Regions from separate parts of the Sporosarcina sp. P1 genome, predicted to be linked through region 2. Evidence: riboswitches for the same ligand, from Rfam matches in the RefSeq annotation. Region 2 holds a riboswitch; each other region holds the start of a gene.
The links. Region 2 has a riboswitch for thiamine pyrophosphate ahead of tenA (thiaminase II). Riboswitches for the same ligand answer to the same signal wherever they lie in the genome.

Region 1 (4,218 bases), on a different contig from region 2:
CATAGAAACCTCTAAATCCTTTTGAAAACTGGATATTTCGTACTTTTAAAGCATTCCTACGAATTTGTAGCTCTTCAGTTACAGCAGGAATTAAACGAAAAGCTGCAATAAAGCTATAGGCATATTTGGACGGCAGACGAAACTGTTGCATCATAGCATAAAAGAATAGTACAGGTTGGATAGTTAAGATAAACGTAAAGCCAACGAAGCCGAATGAAAGTGACTTACTTCCGAGCAAAAGCGCGTGTTGAATACTCTCTTCAGAAATCTTGAATAGCCCCCATTGCCAAATCACCGCTTCACCCTTACCGAACAACAACATGGTCAACCCAGTGGATAGGAATGAAATAGCTAACGGAATGGAAAGCAATGAAAGTTTCTTCAGCGAATAACCGCTAAATACATAAAATAATATTCCATATAAAATAGCTTGTGAGATAGCAAAAGATAAACTTTGATTTACGAGCGTAATAATCAAGAACGCAAAAAATACGATAAATTTTAACGCAGGATTGACTCGGAATAACCAGGTTTCGCGTTTAGGTGTGAACCAATTGAACACTCTTCGCACCTCCTACTCCATTAGCCGTATGCACAACACCATCAACTACAGTCCAAACAGCAGTAGCGAAGTTTTCTACTATTTCTGTATCATGCGTAACCATCAAAATTGTCATGCCTTCAGTGCGCAATTGTTCCAGCTTCTCAAGAATGGCGAAGGTGTTTCGTGCATCCTGCCCGAAAGTAGGCTCATCCAGTAACAAAATGTCTGTACTAGGAGTAAGAGCAGTTGCGACACTCAAACGACGCTTTTGACCCGTAGATAGCTGGTAAGGATGGCGCGAAACAGAATCAGGTAAGTTAAATAAGCACATCAATTCTTTCGCATATACGTCTGCATCATCTTTTGGCATGCCGTGTAAAGATACGGTTAACTCTTCCGTAATCGAGTTCGTCACAAATTGTAGTTCGGGATTTTGAAAGACGAGCGACAGACCTTGCGGGAGTTGCCGTTTCTTCTTTTTCCACGTAATGGGTACACCGTTCACTTCATAGATACCGCTAGTCCGAAGTAATTGCATGAGAGATAAAAGTAATGTACTTTTACCAGAACCATTTTCGCCAACAATTGTAATCCAGTCACCGGCCTGTACAGTCGCATGTTTGGCAGAAATCTTCTCCATTTGACCACGATGGCCGTGAAAGTCCTGGATTTGAATTTTCTTTTGTGATGAAACGGCTTGACGATTTATCATCATTAATTGAAACGCATCAGATGTTTTATATTCTTCCCATACCCCTGGGTACCAAATACCATATCGTTTCAGTTGTTCTTGAAAGTTTGCAAAAATATATGCTGGTGAACCATCTGCGATTATGACGCCATGATCATTAAACAACACAACACGATCTACCCAGTCAGCAATCAAATTGATTTTATGCTCCACAATGATCACAGTTTTATCAGCGGTTGCCTCTTTAATAGAAGACCAAATCTGTTGCGTGCCGTCCGGATCCAATAATGCAGAGGGTTCATCCAGAAATAGCACGTCAGGTTCTAATAATAAAACAGAAGCCAATGCTAACCGTTGTTTCATACCTTGAGACATTTCATTGATGGGCGTGTGGACATCTTTCAAATGCAAGTCCACACGCTTTAACACTTCTTCAATAAGAAGTGCCATTTCTTCACGCGGAACTTGAAGATTCTCTAAAACGAATGCAAGTTCTTCATCTACATAGGTCATACAGAATTGTGTGTCTGGGTCTTGGAAAACGAACCCCCATGAGTCAGGTAACAGAATGTCTGTTGCTTTCATTGGCAGTTCGATGGAGCTTGGTATAATGCCGCTCAGTACTTGGAGTAAAGTGGATTTCCCACAACCACTAGGACCAAGCATGAGAACTTTTTCGCCAGACTGAACAGAGAAGGAGAAGTCTTTAAAGACCAAAGCATCTTCTCCTGGAAACTTCAGTCGTAAATCTGTAACGCTGATGTTATTCATAGTTGGATCATACCTCCGCTTTTACTGATCAAGCATCGTATATTCTTTTTTATCAACAGGTCGAATGAGCGACGTCACACCTGTTGCTTCTAGCGCTCTTACAATGAGCACAGCAAAAATACCCGTGAAGATGAATGCGCTGATTGCACGTAATCCGTATTTTACAATGAGTGCCCATGTTTCGAGTGCTGCGTAACCATAAACCAAATCAAGTCCGAAACTTGCAAGACATGACGCGATTCCTGCTAATCCAGCAATTAAAATAGAATAGCGTTTATAACGGAATGCAGCGAACAATAATTCCGCAGCAAGACCCTGTGCGAGTCCATACATCAATACTTCAATACCATGACCAGCAAACGCAGATAAGGAAGCCCCTGCAATACTTGCGATGAGTGCAGTACCTGGTTTTCGTAATAATAAAAAGGCGAACGGCCCGACCATGAACCACATACCGTAAAGCAGTTGACGCGCGACAGGCATGATCGGTTTGACGACAGTGTATAAATCATCCCAAAACTTCATCAGCACGCCAAACACAACGCCAATCATGATGGTAATCAATAAATCGGTGAACTTTAACTTTTTCAAACTCTTCCACTCCTTGTTATTTTTTCATACAAAAAAGCCGTCTGAAGAGCAGACGGCCGAGGAAGGAAAGAGATTCCTGTATAATTCCATCGATCACGCTCTCTACGCTGGCATTACCCAGATCAGATTAACGGTCAGCAGTGGATTCATCTGCTATCTCAGCCTGATTCTCTCAAGCACCCGGACGGACAATCATGTAAGCAATCCTAGTATACAGCACGTTGAATTGTGTGGCAACTTATGAAATGACTACATGTTCAATAAAATGCTTGCAGTTTAAATTGAACATATTGTACTGAAATCCTGATATACTAATAGGATAGAAATGTTCATAATTAAATTCTCGATATAATGGAAATAGAGTGTAAAAGGAGTTTTCACATGACAAAACATATAGCGTTTATTGACGTGGAGACGACAGGTATGAGTGCCGAGGCGAGTGAAGTGATCGAGTTAGGCGTTATGCTGGGAGAGTATGAAAATAACCGTATTGTTCGGGTCGCTGATGAGTATTGCGAGTTTCAAGAACCGTTCTATTCCATTTCTCCGACGATTACGAATCTCACGGGCATTACCGATCAGATGGTAAGAGGGAAGTCGCTTGATATGGATAGAATTCTAAAAATACTTGATCAAGCAGACGGTATAGTAGCACATAACGCATCATTTGATAGGGGGTTCGTCAGCCGGCTATTACCTGAAACGCTCGATATGGACTGGTATTGCTCCGTCAGACAAATCAAATGGAAAAATTACGGCTTTGAAAACGGTAAACTGCAACAATTGCTGAGAGCGCACCGAATTCAAGTGCATAATGCCCACAGAGCACTTGACGATGCAAAAAACCTAGCACTCTTACTGAACTCGTCCAATCCGAATCTGACGGATGATACATTCATCTCCTATTTGATGAATAAAGCACCGATGAAGAAACCAGCCAAATCAAGATTTTAATAGTAGCGAATGATGTCCGGGAATACTTCACCGGGCATCTTTTTTGTATGGTTTAAGGTTTAAATCATGGGAAAGTGAGTCTTATAACAAAATCAAAGTATAGAATGATGACACAAAGACGTCATGGAAGTATGCTGAATTCTTATGTATAAACCAATCTGCACATCTTTTTCATAATCTTTTTCTATACTTAAAATATAGATGGCTAGGAAGTTTATTGAAGACTATAGAAGAGATGGGAGACAAATGAAAACGAAAGAGAAGAATCAGCGAAGAGAAATATAGGTCTACTGAAAACTATGAATGAATATGGGCGATGCCGCTTAAAAGCTTTTCATGTGCAAAGTTTTTTCATATATTTTTGCTATACTACTTTTGAAATAATTAGACAAAGGGGATATGAAAATGAGTAAAAAAATTCAAATGGGTATATTTTTGCTGAGTGCGATACTGATCAGTGGATGTAGTGACGATGCACAATCGAATGAACAGAACAATCAACACATGATGAATCAAAATAGCAACGAAGGAAATCATCACATGATGGGTGACTCTGCAATGGGTAACGGGCATATGAGCCATGATGACGTAGTGCGTTTAGAAGACTCGACAGGTGAAAATGAATTATATATTCCACCGTTATTAACTAGTGAAACGACAGAGGGGA
Region 2 (4,218 bases):
GGATTATGCAACGAATGATGGAGATATTTGTTCAACGATTACCGTCTTCGCCCCTCGGGTACAAGACAAAGACCCTCTGAGGATCTGGAATCATCAATTAGTTCGTTATGCTGGATACGAGGATGGAGCTACAATCATTGGCGACTCTGCATCCATTGAGATGACCAAGTTGTGTGAACGTCTGGGATGGCGAGGGAACAAAACACCTTTTGATGTATTACCACTTGTCATTCAAGAGTTTGGGAAATCTCCACGACTCTTTGAACTACCGAAATCATCAGTAAAGGAAGTACCTATCAGTCATCCCGAAATTAAAGGAATTTCCGAGTTAAATACAAAATGGTATGCCGTTCCGATCATTTCCAATATGCGTCTTGATATCGGTGGAATTGAATATCCTATGGCACCATTTAACGGCTGGTATATGGGCACAGAAATTGGAGCACGTAATCTTGCAGATGCGGATCGTTATAATCTTTTGCCGTCTGTCGCCAAACTGATGGGGCTAAACACAAAATCCAATCGTTCTCTTTGGATAGACAAAGCACTTGTGGAGTTGAATATAGCTGTTCTACATTCCTACGAGAAGGAAGGTGTCACACTTGTTGATCATCATACCGCAGCGAAGCAATTCAAATCGTTCGAAAAGAAAGAGCGGAGTGTTGGAAGAAGAGTGACAGGTAACTGGGTATGGCTCATCCCACCACTGTCACCTGCTGCCACGCATGTTTATCACAAGCGGTTTGCCAATGACATTATGACACCCAATTTCTTTTATCAGAAAGATCCCGAATAAACCAACGCCCCTGTGCCATGTTATATGGTATAGGGGCGTTTTTTTAGTGAACAGGTATTTCTTGAAAATCAATGCGAATAAATTTACCTGTTTCAGTTGAATAGGTGACAGTCACTATCACACCGAATTCCCGTTCTTCCTCTTTTAGCCAAAGTTGAAATTTTTCCAGGTTTGTAACTTTTTTTGAGTCGGTTGCGATATGCAAGTAATCCTTGATATCTGCATGAGGATATTTAAGCATCGTTTGCTTGATCGCAAGCCTTGACCATTTGGCGTATGCCGGTACTTCAACTTTACTATGTGCAGCAGCTGGCGCATCACTAGTACCCCACCCACTTGTCCATAATACTCCAAGTGCCAAACCTACTTTCGCTAAGATGGCGCACACCTCCTTTGGAAATAGCATGCGCTGTTTCTACCCATTCGATTCTAAATAAAAAACATCCAACTATGTTAGTCGGACGTTTATTGTGTATTACTTTGTAATCATCTGTTCTTCCTGCACACCAGGCCACATCTGTTTCGTATACGCCATGTCCCAGAACATATACTCATAACGAGTCGTATTAAGGAAAATCTCTTCTAGCCTCGCTAGTTCCGATTCAGGTTTACCTTCTGCAGTTTCATCCATTAATTCTAAGCACCAAGTAGCCAACTCACCAAAGTCCTCCGATGAATACATGCGAATCCAGTCACCATACAATGGATGATCCAACGCTCCTGGTAACGCAGCAAGCTCTTTGCCTATCTCCCAGTAACTCCACGCACAAGGCAATAATGCAGCGACTACTTCTGCTAAAGAACCGTTTTGACTAACATGTAGCATATAGTGCGTATACGCTAGGACAATTGGAGACGGCTTGGCATTCTCGAGCTCTTCTTCGGTAATGCCAAAGCGCGCCGCATATTTACGATGAAGCTCCATTTCTGTGTTTAATGTGCCGTTAAGCAACGCAGCGAATTTCCCCATCATCTCTACATCGGTCGCTTTCATAGTGCCTACAGCAAACACTTTCGCATAATCAATTAAGTATAAATAGTCTTGCACCATATAAAATCGAAAATTATCCGGATCCAACGTCCCATTTCCAATTTCTTGGACAAACGGATGACTATGATTCTGTCTCCAAATCGGTAATGTTTTCTCTAATAAACGCTCAGTGAACTTCATGTATACTCTCCCCTTTTTTCTTAATAAATGAAAAAACCACTTCTTGACCAGAAGTGGCGGAGAGACGTCACAAAGCACTTAACTAAGCTACGTAACATCTGCACCACTTCCTTACGCCGGTATGAACCGGATCAAGTTAAAGGGTTAAAGCAATATGCTTCTCTCAGCTCAACAGAGCACCCCTAGCGGTAACAACTATTTCATTTGTGTATCCATTGTAGTCATATCTTGTCGGAAAGGTCAAACGAATTGAGAGTACTTGTTGCACTACATACAACACTTCCATTGGCAACAGATCTTAAATAGATCTTTTCCAATCGACTACATCTATTTCGGCAGATTTCATGTAGTGTCCATTCGTTATTCTAAATGTTCGTTTAGCTTCTTCTGAACATCTTCTTCTATTTTTTTCACGCGCTCTTCTTTTAGTTTACGTCGTGGTTTAGGATGAAACCACTCAACTTCGCCATTAATAAATGTGCCTTTAAATTCTTCGCCTTGAATCTTCAATTTAAATAACTGAAGTGGCCGAGTTTGATTATTGCTAATCGAACGTTCGATCTCAATATCATCCGCTTCATTTCTAATCCCTTGCTCGGATAACAGTTCCAAAACTTTATCCTCTATGGCATTTACTTCTTCTTCACCAACGTCTTGCTTAGGGTGTGGATTAAGCCATTGGATTTTACCATCATGATAGTCTGCTTTGTAATTGCGACCTTCTATGATGAGCTTAAACTGAATTCGCTCGTACTGCCTGTCTTCAAAAACTTTTTCCACTTCAAAGTCATCTACCACAGGAAACACCTCCAAAAATAGTATCCATTCTTTTTTTATTAAATAGCTCATCTTACTTCATCAACAATACTAATTCAAGCAACCTAGCCCATAGTTTAATTTCCCATTATTTTTGCTACTTATAAATTCCTTATCATACTGAAATTTAAATTCAAATATATCTCAGCAATAGTTTGTTGTCAAATCAATTCATGTTCTGACATATTTTATGGAATTCGGAAATACGGTTAAAAAATTGGTGATCACAGTCATCTTACATGTCGTCTACTCAATTACTCCTTTGTTCCTTGCAAAGAATGCCAAATATACATTTGTATAACGATCTATTGTAGCCTCTGTTAATCCACTCGAGTGTTGGAGCCAATACACCCAAAAACTCCTATAATTTGCTTAGTTTGACGGAGAGGCCAAAGCCCATAAAATGCCGCAGCTCGTATGTATAATAATACCCTAATTTCTGTGTTTCAATCATCGGAAATGACACTCTACCTATTTCGCTTGTCTGGTACCTTAGTTGTTCGAACACACTCCAATCTGCGAACTTCAAATCATATTGAATTATAAAATCTTCTTCAATACTATTCATACATAGTAATTTGTATAGTACTAACAAAATTCTTAGAAAAAGCCCGACAACTCTTTTGAATTGTCGGGCTGTCTTTAGTACTTCCTTAAAAAACTTGGTTTCGGTTGATTCCATTCATCGCTAATCACGTGGTGGCAGACTGAAATAATCCGTTCTATAACTTGTGTATAGTTTGCCAATATGCGAATAGTGAAGCCCGGAACAGTAAGCTTGGATAATCCAAATGCAAATTCTCCAGTCTCATGTTGAATCGTTTCATATAATCGATCCAATAGCGCATCACTCGTTTTTTCTCCAACGACAATTAACGAACCTAAATGTGTATATCCTTCCATAAATCCTAACTCATTCATGTCTTGGGATGCTGGATGAAGTTTAATATGATCAAAGACAACAAGTTGACCTTCCATATAAATCTCCGTTTTCAAACGGAGCATGTCGTAGCTGAATTTTCTTCCTTCCGGTGACCAACCTGGAGTCAATATATCAGAATACAGAAAAGTTGCTCCCTTTTCCATATACACACTATTTTTCTGATAACAACTGGCATCTTCGTATGCAATCAGTGCATCGGGTAAGTACTCTAAATAACTGTCTTTTTTCAGATGAAAGACGGTCTCTTGGTATACTTGCTTGGTCGGCGTTTTATATACTTTCGTCGCTGACTGAGTCGTCAACGTTAGCATTGCCTGTTCACCCAGTGTGACTTTCATTTGATACCGATCACCATCTAAATAACCACCGCCAGGATTCAATAAGTAATAGCATGGATAACTATTCTTATTGAAATAGACGGGACGCATTACTTTAAATGCGCCTTGAAAGTAGACACTTTTCGCCACGGAGCGGCCTAGCCGATTTTCCATG
Region 3 (4,218 bases), on a different contig from region 2:
GTATAGGGTTGGACCTACACCAGTAAATTTGAATGGTATTGAGCCACTTTCTACTTCACGTTGTAGTACCGTGAACGCCGTATCCCCCGACTCAATTTCCAACTGTTTTGGGCTAATAATATCCCCCATATTCATTGTTCGTGTTTCTACGGAAAATGTAATATTCGTTGGATGTACTGGTGGCTCTATAGTTTCTTCTTCAGAAAATTGTTGCCAGACAGATTTACCCGTTTTAATTTCTTGTAGTGCAATTAAAGATTGTTCGACAGCTATCGTATTGACCCATTGATCGGCTGGTAAAGTGAATGCAAATGCTCCATTTTTCATTTGGAATTTGCTTAATGCATCTACAGGTGATTTCCCATCTTTTTGCCATTCGATAGATGTAACGTCTTCTCCTGAAGCAACCAGTCCTGAAATGACAGTCGCAATACTGTTGGAGTTTTCTCCCCAAGCGCCCCAGCCAGCTGTATCCAGTTGTTGTTCGCGTAAGACGTGTTTTGCTCGTTCAATGGCTGTATTCACCGCACTATCATCTTGATAATTTGCTAGTGCCAATAAGACCATCGCTGTCATATCGGGATCAGCTTTGTCTTGTACGTTTAATGAAAGAGAAAATCCACCCTTTTCCTTTTCTTGCTTTAACAAATGTTGTAACGCTTTTTCTTTCGCTTCAGCATTCCATGTTCCTACGTCCTGCCCACGCTTCATACCTGTATCTAAAGCGAGCATCGCCCAGGCGTGTTTATTTATAGGACCAATTGATCCATCTGCTTTTTGTTGTGCCGCTAACTCTGCATACAGATTACGATTCGTTTCCCACGCAGTAGTTGGATCCTTCCCTACTGCCAGCAAACCAAAGATATAACGGATATGGTCTGTATCTGACTCGTCACTATTTAATTCTGGATCTTTAGTAATCCACTCTGGTAATCGTGCTGTACCATCAATTAATTGCGAACTAGATGCGCCCAATCCAACCAGTTCCGTCCAACTAATTCCCGGCATACCCCATCTGAAATTATCCTTATTATATCTCTCTACTTCATAAAAACGTAACGTATCCGCTAGCATCTCGTCTACCGTACGAATAACTTCTGGTATAGCCGGAGTATGATTCGCAGTAGTGTTTACATTTGCCAGCTCTTCAACTGTTCCTTCTGTTTTCTCTACTCCTGTATCCACGGCTTGTACTGTCGGAGTTACAAACGACAACATCAACCACAAGCTTACTAACACAGAAAACGTCTTGCTTACTCGACTACCTTTCTTCAACGACTCCTACCCCCTATTTTTTTCAATAAAAAAATCCCGCCTCCGGAAAGAGACTAGGATGGATGGATGCGTGTTTAGACATACCTAATACAACACCACATACACACCTTTTTCCGGAAGGTTGTAAGCATCGTATTATGGTAAGTCTCCTGACTTTTGGATACCAACGCAACTTCAACCTTCCCAGTACGAATACCAGTGGTTGTCTGAAGTCACTTTCCAATTACAGTGGCCGGACCGTTCAGGATTTTCACCTGATTCCTTTTTAAGTCTTGCAAACTAGCAAGACACCAAAATACGCTATAAACTCCTCTTTATCATAAGGAGTCGACATAACAATTGCAATAGCGTAATATTTGACGGTTCATCTATTTACAGGCTTCTATCCTATACCGATTTCTCTAAACGCTATCTTGACTATCTTTTCAGACTATGTAACGATAAGAGATGGATAAACACTAGGGGTGCTTTTGCTGAGAGAGGCGTTCGCCTTAACCCTTGAACCTGCTCTAGATAATGCTAGCGGAGGGAAGTGGACATATGACGGATTTTATCCGTACTATGCAACCGCTTCGCATAGAGAAGTGGTTTTTTTGTGTGAATTTTTTTAAGAAATGAGAAGTGGTAAGAATATGATGAATAAAGTTTTAGAGTTTACTAATGTCTCTTTTCATTATCAAGCAACGAAAGCTTCGAAACCAACTGTTATTTTCGATCAAGTTGACTGGCACGTGAAGGAAGGCGAATTCGTTAGCATCATTGGACCAAGCGGCTATGGCAAAAGCACGTTATTTCGACTCATCACTGGCCTAGAGAACCCTGACAGTGGACAGATTTTATTGGACGGAGAAGTGACAACGAAGCGGTTAGGCAAGGTTGGCTATATGCCGCAGCAAGACTTACTCATGCCGTGGCGGACGATTCTTGAAAATGTTCAATTACCTGTAGAGCTTCAAAAACGTAAACCTTCTTCCGATGAAATCATCCAGTTACTTGCTGACTTCGGACTGGCAGGAGAAGAAAACGCCTATCCTGGAAACTTATCAGGCGGGATGCGACAACGTGTTTCTTTTTTGCGCACAATCCTGACTGGCTCAAATATTTTATTATTGGACGAGCCATTTAGCGCACTAGATGCGATTACGCGGCTGACGATGCAAGAGTGGCTAATCGATCAATGGCAAAAGCTCGATAAAACGATTGTCTTCATCACACATGATATTGACGAAGCCTTATTCCTATCCGATCGCATCTTTGTACTTGCTGAAAAACCGGTACAGGCGATTCGCGAAGTCTTCGTGCCTCTCAGCCGACCACGCACTATGCGGGACTTGGCACGACCGGAACTGATGGAACTGAAAGAGCAACTGATTAACGAGCTTCGTTCGGAGGCGCGGCTATGAAGAAGATGACTTCGTATAGTTGGTCTATACTTCTCGTTGCAATCCTTCTTGGCATATGGGAAATCGCAGCACGACTTTACGACAAAAGCTTCCTCTTCCCGTCCCCTTCAGCGATTCTGATCAGATTATGGGAGCTGAAAACGGAGCTGTTTATCCATCACTTACCTCCGACTGCTTTAACTATTTTGATCGGCTTATCGATTTCGATCATCATCGGATCCACACTAGCGATTGCGATGTATAGTAAGAAACCAATTGAGCAAGCTTTTTACCCTATTTTGATCGCGTCGCAAACGATTCCGGTCATTGCGCTTGCACCGATTTTTGTCTTGTGGTTCGGCTACAGCATTTGGAGTAAAGTCGCAGTCACCGTCCTGATCACTTTTTTCCCGATCACCGTCAGCGTATTCGACGGCTTACGCTCGTCAGATAAGAACTTACGTGAGTTAATGATGACAATGGGCGCATCCGCCAAAGATATCTTCTATAAGCTAGACCTACCTTCCGCTTTGCCATCTTTCTTCTCTGGACTCAAAGTGGCGGTCACACTTAGCGTAATTGGTGCGGCCATTGGAGAATGGTTAGGCGCGCAGGCAGGACTTGGATATTTCAGCAGAAGAATGATGACGCAATTTGATAGTGCTGCTGTATTCGCACCGATCGTCTTGCTTTCGGCAGTAGGCATTATCTTCTTTTTACTCGTTGTCGTAATAGAAAAATACTTTTTACAATGGAGGAATCATCAATGAAAAAACGTCTGTTCCTTAGCATCACGTGTCTTCTTCTACTTCTAGCTGGATGTACAAATGATACAACCCCTGCCAATCAAGAAGAGACACCGAACAATGAAAAGAAAAAAGTCAGCATTATGCTCGACTGGTATCCGAATGCCGTACATAGCTATATATATGTTGCGCAAGAAAAAGGATTTTTTAATGAAGAAAACGTGGAAGTGGACATTCAATTCCCTGCCAATCCGACCGACCCAATGAACTTGACCGCAGCAGGTAAAGTGACACTTGGATTGTATTACCAACCGGACGTCATTTTAGCGCAAGCAAATGAAAATATTCCGGTTAAAGCGATTGCCTCCATCGTACGTGAGCCGCTTAATTACACAGTCATGTTGGAAGAAAGCTCGATTCAATCACCTAAAGATCTTGAAGGCAAAACAGTTGGCTATCCTGGAATTCCACTGAACGAATCTCTGATTAAAACGATGGTAACGAATGACGGTGGCGATTATGACAAAGTGAATATGATCGATGTTGGATTTGAATTGGAATCTTCACTCGTTTCAAAACGCGTCGATGCCGTGACAGGAACATTTATTAACCACGAAGTGCCTGTTATGGACTCGAAAGGATTCAAAACGCGCTACTTTAATCCAGTAGACTATGGCGTGCCGAATTATAGTGAAATCGTGTTGTTGACGAGTGATGATACATGGAATAAAGAACAAGACGCCATCCAGGCTTTCTGGCGAGCAGCTCAAAAAGGCTATGAATTTATGGTAGAACAGCCCGAAGAAGCACTCGAC
Region 4 (4,218 bases), on a different contig from region 2:
TTCGAGGATGTTTTCTGGCGTCACATCCGCTACAATCCCACGCACTTTCACATCGCTGTTGATAGCGCGCAATCGGCTTTCCGCAGCAATTGCTTTTGGCAATTGATCGATGACATCTTGTTCCGTATATAATTGCTGTCTATGGAGATTGGTCCATTCCAAAATATCGCGATCGACAATCGTCAGTTCACCGACACCTGCCCGGACTAGCATCTCCGCTCCAGAAGAACCGAGTGCACCCGCTCCTAAGACGAAAACTTTTGCTTCACGAATACGCTGTTGCCCAACCAGTCCGATCGGTGCAAACAGCTCTTGCCGAGAATATTTACCAATCAATTTGTCACAAGTCCTTCAGTGGGACTGCTAGCTACACCATAGTCACGTACTGGCATACGTCCTGCCTTATAACCGAGACGTCCCGCTTCAATCGCCATCTTCATTGCGGCTGCCATCATGACAGGATTTGCCGCTTCTGACACTGCTGTATTTAACAAGACACCGTCTGCTCCGAGCTCCATCGCGAATGCTGCGTCTTTTGGTGAGCCAACGCCTGCATCGATGATCACGGGGACATTGGACTGCTCAATGATGAATGACAGATTCAGCGGGTTCAGAATGCCTCTGCCTGAACCGATTGGCGCAGCGCCCGGCATGATGGCATGAACGCCTAATTCGCATAGTCTTTTTGCGAGTACTACATCGTCTGACGTATAAGGCAATACAATAAAGCCTTCCTCTAATAGCATTTCAGAAGCACGTAATGTTTCTACAGGGTCTGGAAGCAATGAACGGCTGCACCCAATGATTTCAACCTTTACCATGTCACAAAGTCCGGATGCTTTTGCGAGACGCGCGATATGTACGGCTTCTTCTGCTGTGCTTGCACCTGCAGTATTTGGAAGCAATGTATAGCGAGTTAAATCCAATTGCTCTAGAAAATTAGGCTGCGATGCTTCAAAAATATCCATGCGCCGTACCGCGAATGTGAGGATGTCTGCTTCCGATTCTGCGACTGCCTGCTTTTGTATATCAAATGAAGGGTATTTCCCTGTACCTAATAATAAACGTGAAGAGAATTCTTTATCTGCAATTTTTAACATCTTCATCCGCCTCCTACAAAATGTATGATTTCAATTTGGTCTCGATCCATAATCGGTGCATCGTAGTACTCTTTTTGCAAAATTTCTTTGTTTTTCTCCACAATCAAAATACGATCACCAAGTCCTAAATGCTCAAGTAACTGCTGAATCGTCCTTACTTCCGGAACGACTGAATACGACTTTCCGTTCAGGTCAATCATTTTCTCCATTAAACGCCTCTCCTTTTCTATAACTCTGTAAAACGTTTAGTGACCGCATAGGGGATAATACAGCCGCGCCTGCTACGTTGTTTCGCTGCAAATCAGGCAAATGATGTGGCTGAATTCCGCCGATTGCATATACGGGAATCGAACTCCACTTCGCAATAGAAAACAATTCGTCGGTACCGCGTGCTGGTAGGCCAGGTTTTGATTTTGTTTCGAAAACATGCCCGTATAAGAGCCAATCTGCTCCTTCTGTCGTAGCTTTTTTTGCTTCTTCTATTGAATGAATCGAGCAGCCGAATGTTAGCTCGGGAAACTTCCGACGTGCATTCCGTACACTCATGCCATAGCCCGGCAACTGTACGTTCGAAAGGTTTAGCTTGCTGGCTACGTAAGGTCTGGCATGTATAATGAGCTTTTCAAGTGGGAATCCACAATTCGCAAGACGTGAAATCACATCTATCAGTTGTTCATCTGTCTTGGACTTTTCACGCAAGATCATAGCATCCAGAAACGGTATTGTCTGTTGCAAGTGAAGTGTTAGTTCATCAAGCGAAAGACGGTCATCGGTCACGCCAAGTAATTTCATTCATGCCCCTCCAATAGAAAAAACCACTTCCCGAATCGGAAAGTGGTGGATGTGTCGACAGAAATACATACGGAACGACTCGCCACTTCCCTCCGCAGGTGCTAACCTGTTCAGGTAATAAGGGTTTCAGAGCCACACTCTTTTCTCAGTCCTTGTAAAGGATTCCCCTAATGGTCAAAATATTTCATTTTCAGAACTAGCGTATCATGTGTGTGTGAGAATGAAAAGAGTTTCTTCATAAAAACTAGAAGATGATTGCGCCAAACTATTTTATTCATTTGCCTCAATTCACTTGTATTAATTATCCTACGTATAAGATTATTTTGTGAAAACGACCTGGACGTCCATCAACTTTTGTCAAACAATACTTTTTCTTCTCGTCAAAGTGCTTTATACTGAATAGGTAGTACACATTTATGAATAGAGGAGAATCGTACGGATGAAATTAACCTATTCTGGTAAAACGAAAGACGTCTACCGCTTGGAAGATGGCCACGTGCTATTGAAATTCAAGGATGATGTAACAGGGGAAGATGGTGTATTTGATCCAGGTGCCAACACAGTAGGCCTGACGATTGAAGGTGCCGGGAAGTCTGGACTTCGCATGACGAAATACTTTTTCGAGAAATTGGAGGAGCAAAACGTACCGACACATTACATCGATGCCGATCTGGATGAAGTGACGATGACGGTGAAGCCTGCTACGGTCTTTGGTAAAGGATTAGAAGTGATTTGTCGATACCGTGCGGTCGGAAGTTTCTTGCGCAGATTCGGTGCATACGCTGAAGAAGGACAAGTACTGGATGCTTACGTGGAAGTGACGCTGAAAGACGATGAACGTCAAGATCCACCTATTTCGGAAGATGCTTTGGCGCAACTTCACATTTTAACGCATGAAGAATATGCGACACTTAAAGAATTAACAAAGCAAATTTCTGAAGTAGTGCGAAAAGAGATGGCGGAAAAAGGTTTAGAACTATATGATATCAAATTGGAATTCGGTCGCGATCCTGAGCGCAACATCATGTTGATCGATGAAATTTCAGGAGGCAATATGCGCGTTTATCGAGGCGATACATATATTGAACCAATGGAATTAGAAAAGATATTATTCTCATAAAACTTGACCGGAAACGAAAAATGTTTCCGGTTTTTTATGTTTCCTATACTGGCAACCAGTGTGTGTGGCGATACATAGTTTGCTTTTTCACCAGTGTGCGGTAGTGAATTCTAGCTAATGAAAGGGCCTTTTCTATCAGCGAAACTTTAATCTGTCTGCGGCTTTCATTTATTTGTTGGAAGGGGGAAGCGGTTGCGCTCTATGTTTGTCGTTAAGCGCTCAATGTGTCTGTGTAAACGCTCTATGTCGGGCGTAAAGCGCTCAAAGTCCAGCGGTAAACGCTCAATGTCACGAGGTAACCGCTCTATCCAGTCCGCGATCCGCTCTTAAAATGATAGATACATGTTAGAATTTTGAGAAATGGGGTACACTACACACTATGAGTTCATTATCCAATCAGTAATGAACAATGAATTACATAACTTATACAAGGAGGAATTTAATGATGTGGAAATTATCAAGTATTGCATTGAGCTCAGCGTTATTGATGGCAGCTTGCGGGGGCGCTACGGATGAAGGAAATGAAAAGGAAAAAGAACCGGTGAACGGCACGGGTGATCCAGTTGTAGAAGAGGAGACAGTGGAGCCTGAAGTGATGGCGCCGGTTATAAATGTGGATGGAGAAGAAATTGGTTCTGTAACGCTAACGCAAGGGCCATCTGGAGTAGCAATGGATATCGATGTATCCGGCCTTGAGCCAGGAGAACACGGTATGCACTTCCATGAAACCGGCGTCTGTACTGCACCGGACTTTAAAGAGTCTGCTGGCGGTCATTTCAACCCAACAGATAAAAAGCATGGATTAGAGAATCCAGAAGGACACCACGCAGGAGATTTGGAGAATCTTGTGGCGGATGAAGAAGGTAACGCAAAAGTTACTGTGACGACAGATGCAGTTACGCTTGAGTCTGGAAAAGAAAATTCGTTAATGGATGAAGATGGAAGTGCATTGATTATCCATGAAGGCGCAGATGATAACATTACCGATCCAGCAGGCAATTCAGGAACACCATTTGCTTGTGCAGAGATTACATCTGAGAATATGAAGTAATAGGTAAGGCAGGATGTCCCGAGGTGTGGGGCATCCTTTTTTCGCGTGGACGAAGTCTTAATCGAAATATATAAGAACTGGATAATCTGTATTTACAAGGGGTTTCAATCCTAATGATAAAATGGAATAATGCATATCACCATCCTTCTTTCTAA

Region 1: another riboswitch for thiamine pyrophosphate. It lies ahead of CSV73_RS08390 (ECF transporter S component); the one in region 2 lies ahead of tenA (thiaminase II).
Region 3: another riboswitch for thiamine pyrophosphate. It lies ahead of CSV73_RS09280 (ABC transporter ATP-binding protein); the one in region 2 lies ahead of tenA (thiaminase II).
Region 4: another riboswitch for thiamine pyrophosphate. It lies ahead of CSV73_RS12090 (thiamine phosphate synthase); the one in region 2 lies ahead of tenA (thiaminase II).

What each region holds. Positions count from the first base shown of each region.
Region 1 covers NZ_PDYS01000006.1:90,100-94,317, reverse strand. The annotation lists gene CSV73_RS08400 (energy-coupling factor transporter transmembrane component T family protein) at 1-562, opposite strand, end outside; gene CSV73_RS08395 (ABC transporter ATP-binding protein) at 540-2,006, opposite strand; gene CSV73_RS08390 (ECF transporter S component) at 2,028-2,597, opposite strand; TPP riboswitch at 2,680-2,791, opposite strand; gene CSV73_RS08385 (exonuclease domain-containing protein) at 2,979-3,551, shown strand; gene CSV73_RS08380 (multicopper oxidase family protein) at 3,957-4,218, shown strand, end outside.
Region 2 covers NZ_PDYS01000002.1:303,033-307,250, reverse strand. The annotation lists gene CSV73_RS04430 (nitric oxide synthase oxygenase) at 1-796, shown strand, start outside; gene CSV73_RS04425 (DUF3889 domain-containing protein) at 840-1,202, opposite strand; gene tenA (thiaminase II) at 1,272-1,967, opposite strand; TPP riboswitch at 2,059-2,161, opposite strand; gene CSV73_RS04415 (YheE family protein) at 2,328-2,765, opposite strand; gene CSV73_RS04405 (urease accessory protein UreD) at 3,426-4,218, opposite strand, start outside.
Region 3 covers NZ_PDYS01000007.1:135,373-139,590, reverse strand. The annotation lists gene CSV73_RS09285 (DUF4430 domain-containing protein) at 1-1,275, opposite strand, end outside; cobalamin riboswitch at 1,398-1,585, opposite strand; TPP riboswitch at 1,726-1,823, shown strand; gene CSV73_RS09280 (ABC transporter ATP-binding protein) at 1,911-2,678, shown strand; gene CSV73_RS09275 (ABC transporter permease) at 2,675-3,427, shown strand; gene CSV73_RS09270 (ABC transporter substrate-binding protein) at 3,424-4,218, shown strand, end outside.
Region 4 covers NZ_PDYS01000012.1:61,922-66,139, forward strand. The annotation lists gene CSV73_RS12075 (ThiF family adenylyltransferase) at 1-336, opposite strand, end outside; gene CSV73_RS12080 (thiazole synthase) at 333-1,106, opposite strand; gene thiS (sulfur carrier protein ThiS) at 1,103-1,309, opposite strand; gene CSV73_RS12090 (thiamine phosphate synthase) at 1,293-1,892, opposite strand; TPP riboswitch at 1,963-2,071, opposite strand; gene CSV73_RS12095 (phosphoribosylaminoimidazolesuccinocarboxamide synthase) at 2,332-3,012, shown strand; gene CSV73_RS12100 (superoxide dismutase family protein) at 3,455-4,063, shown strand.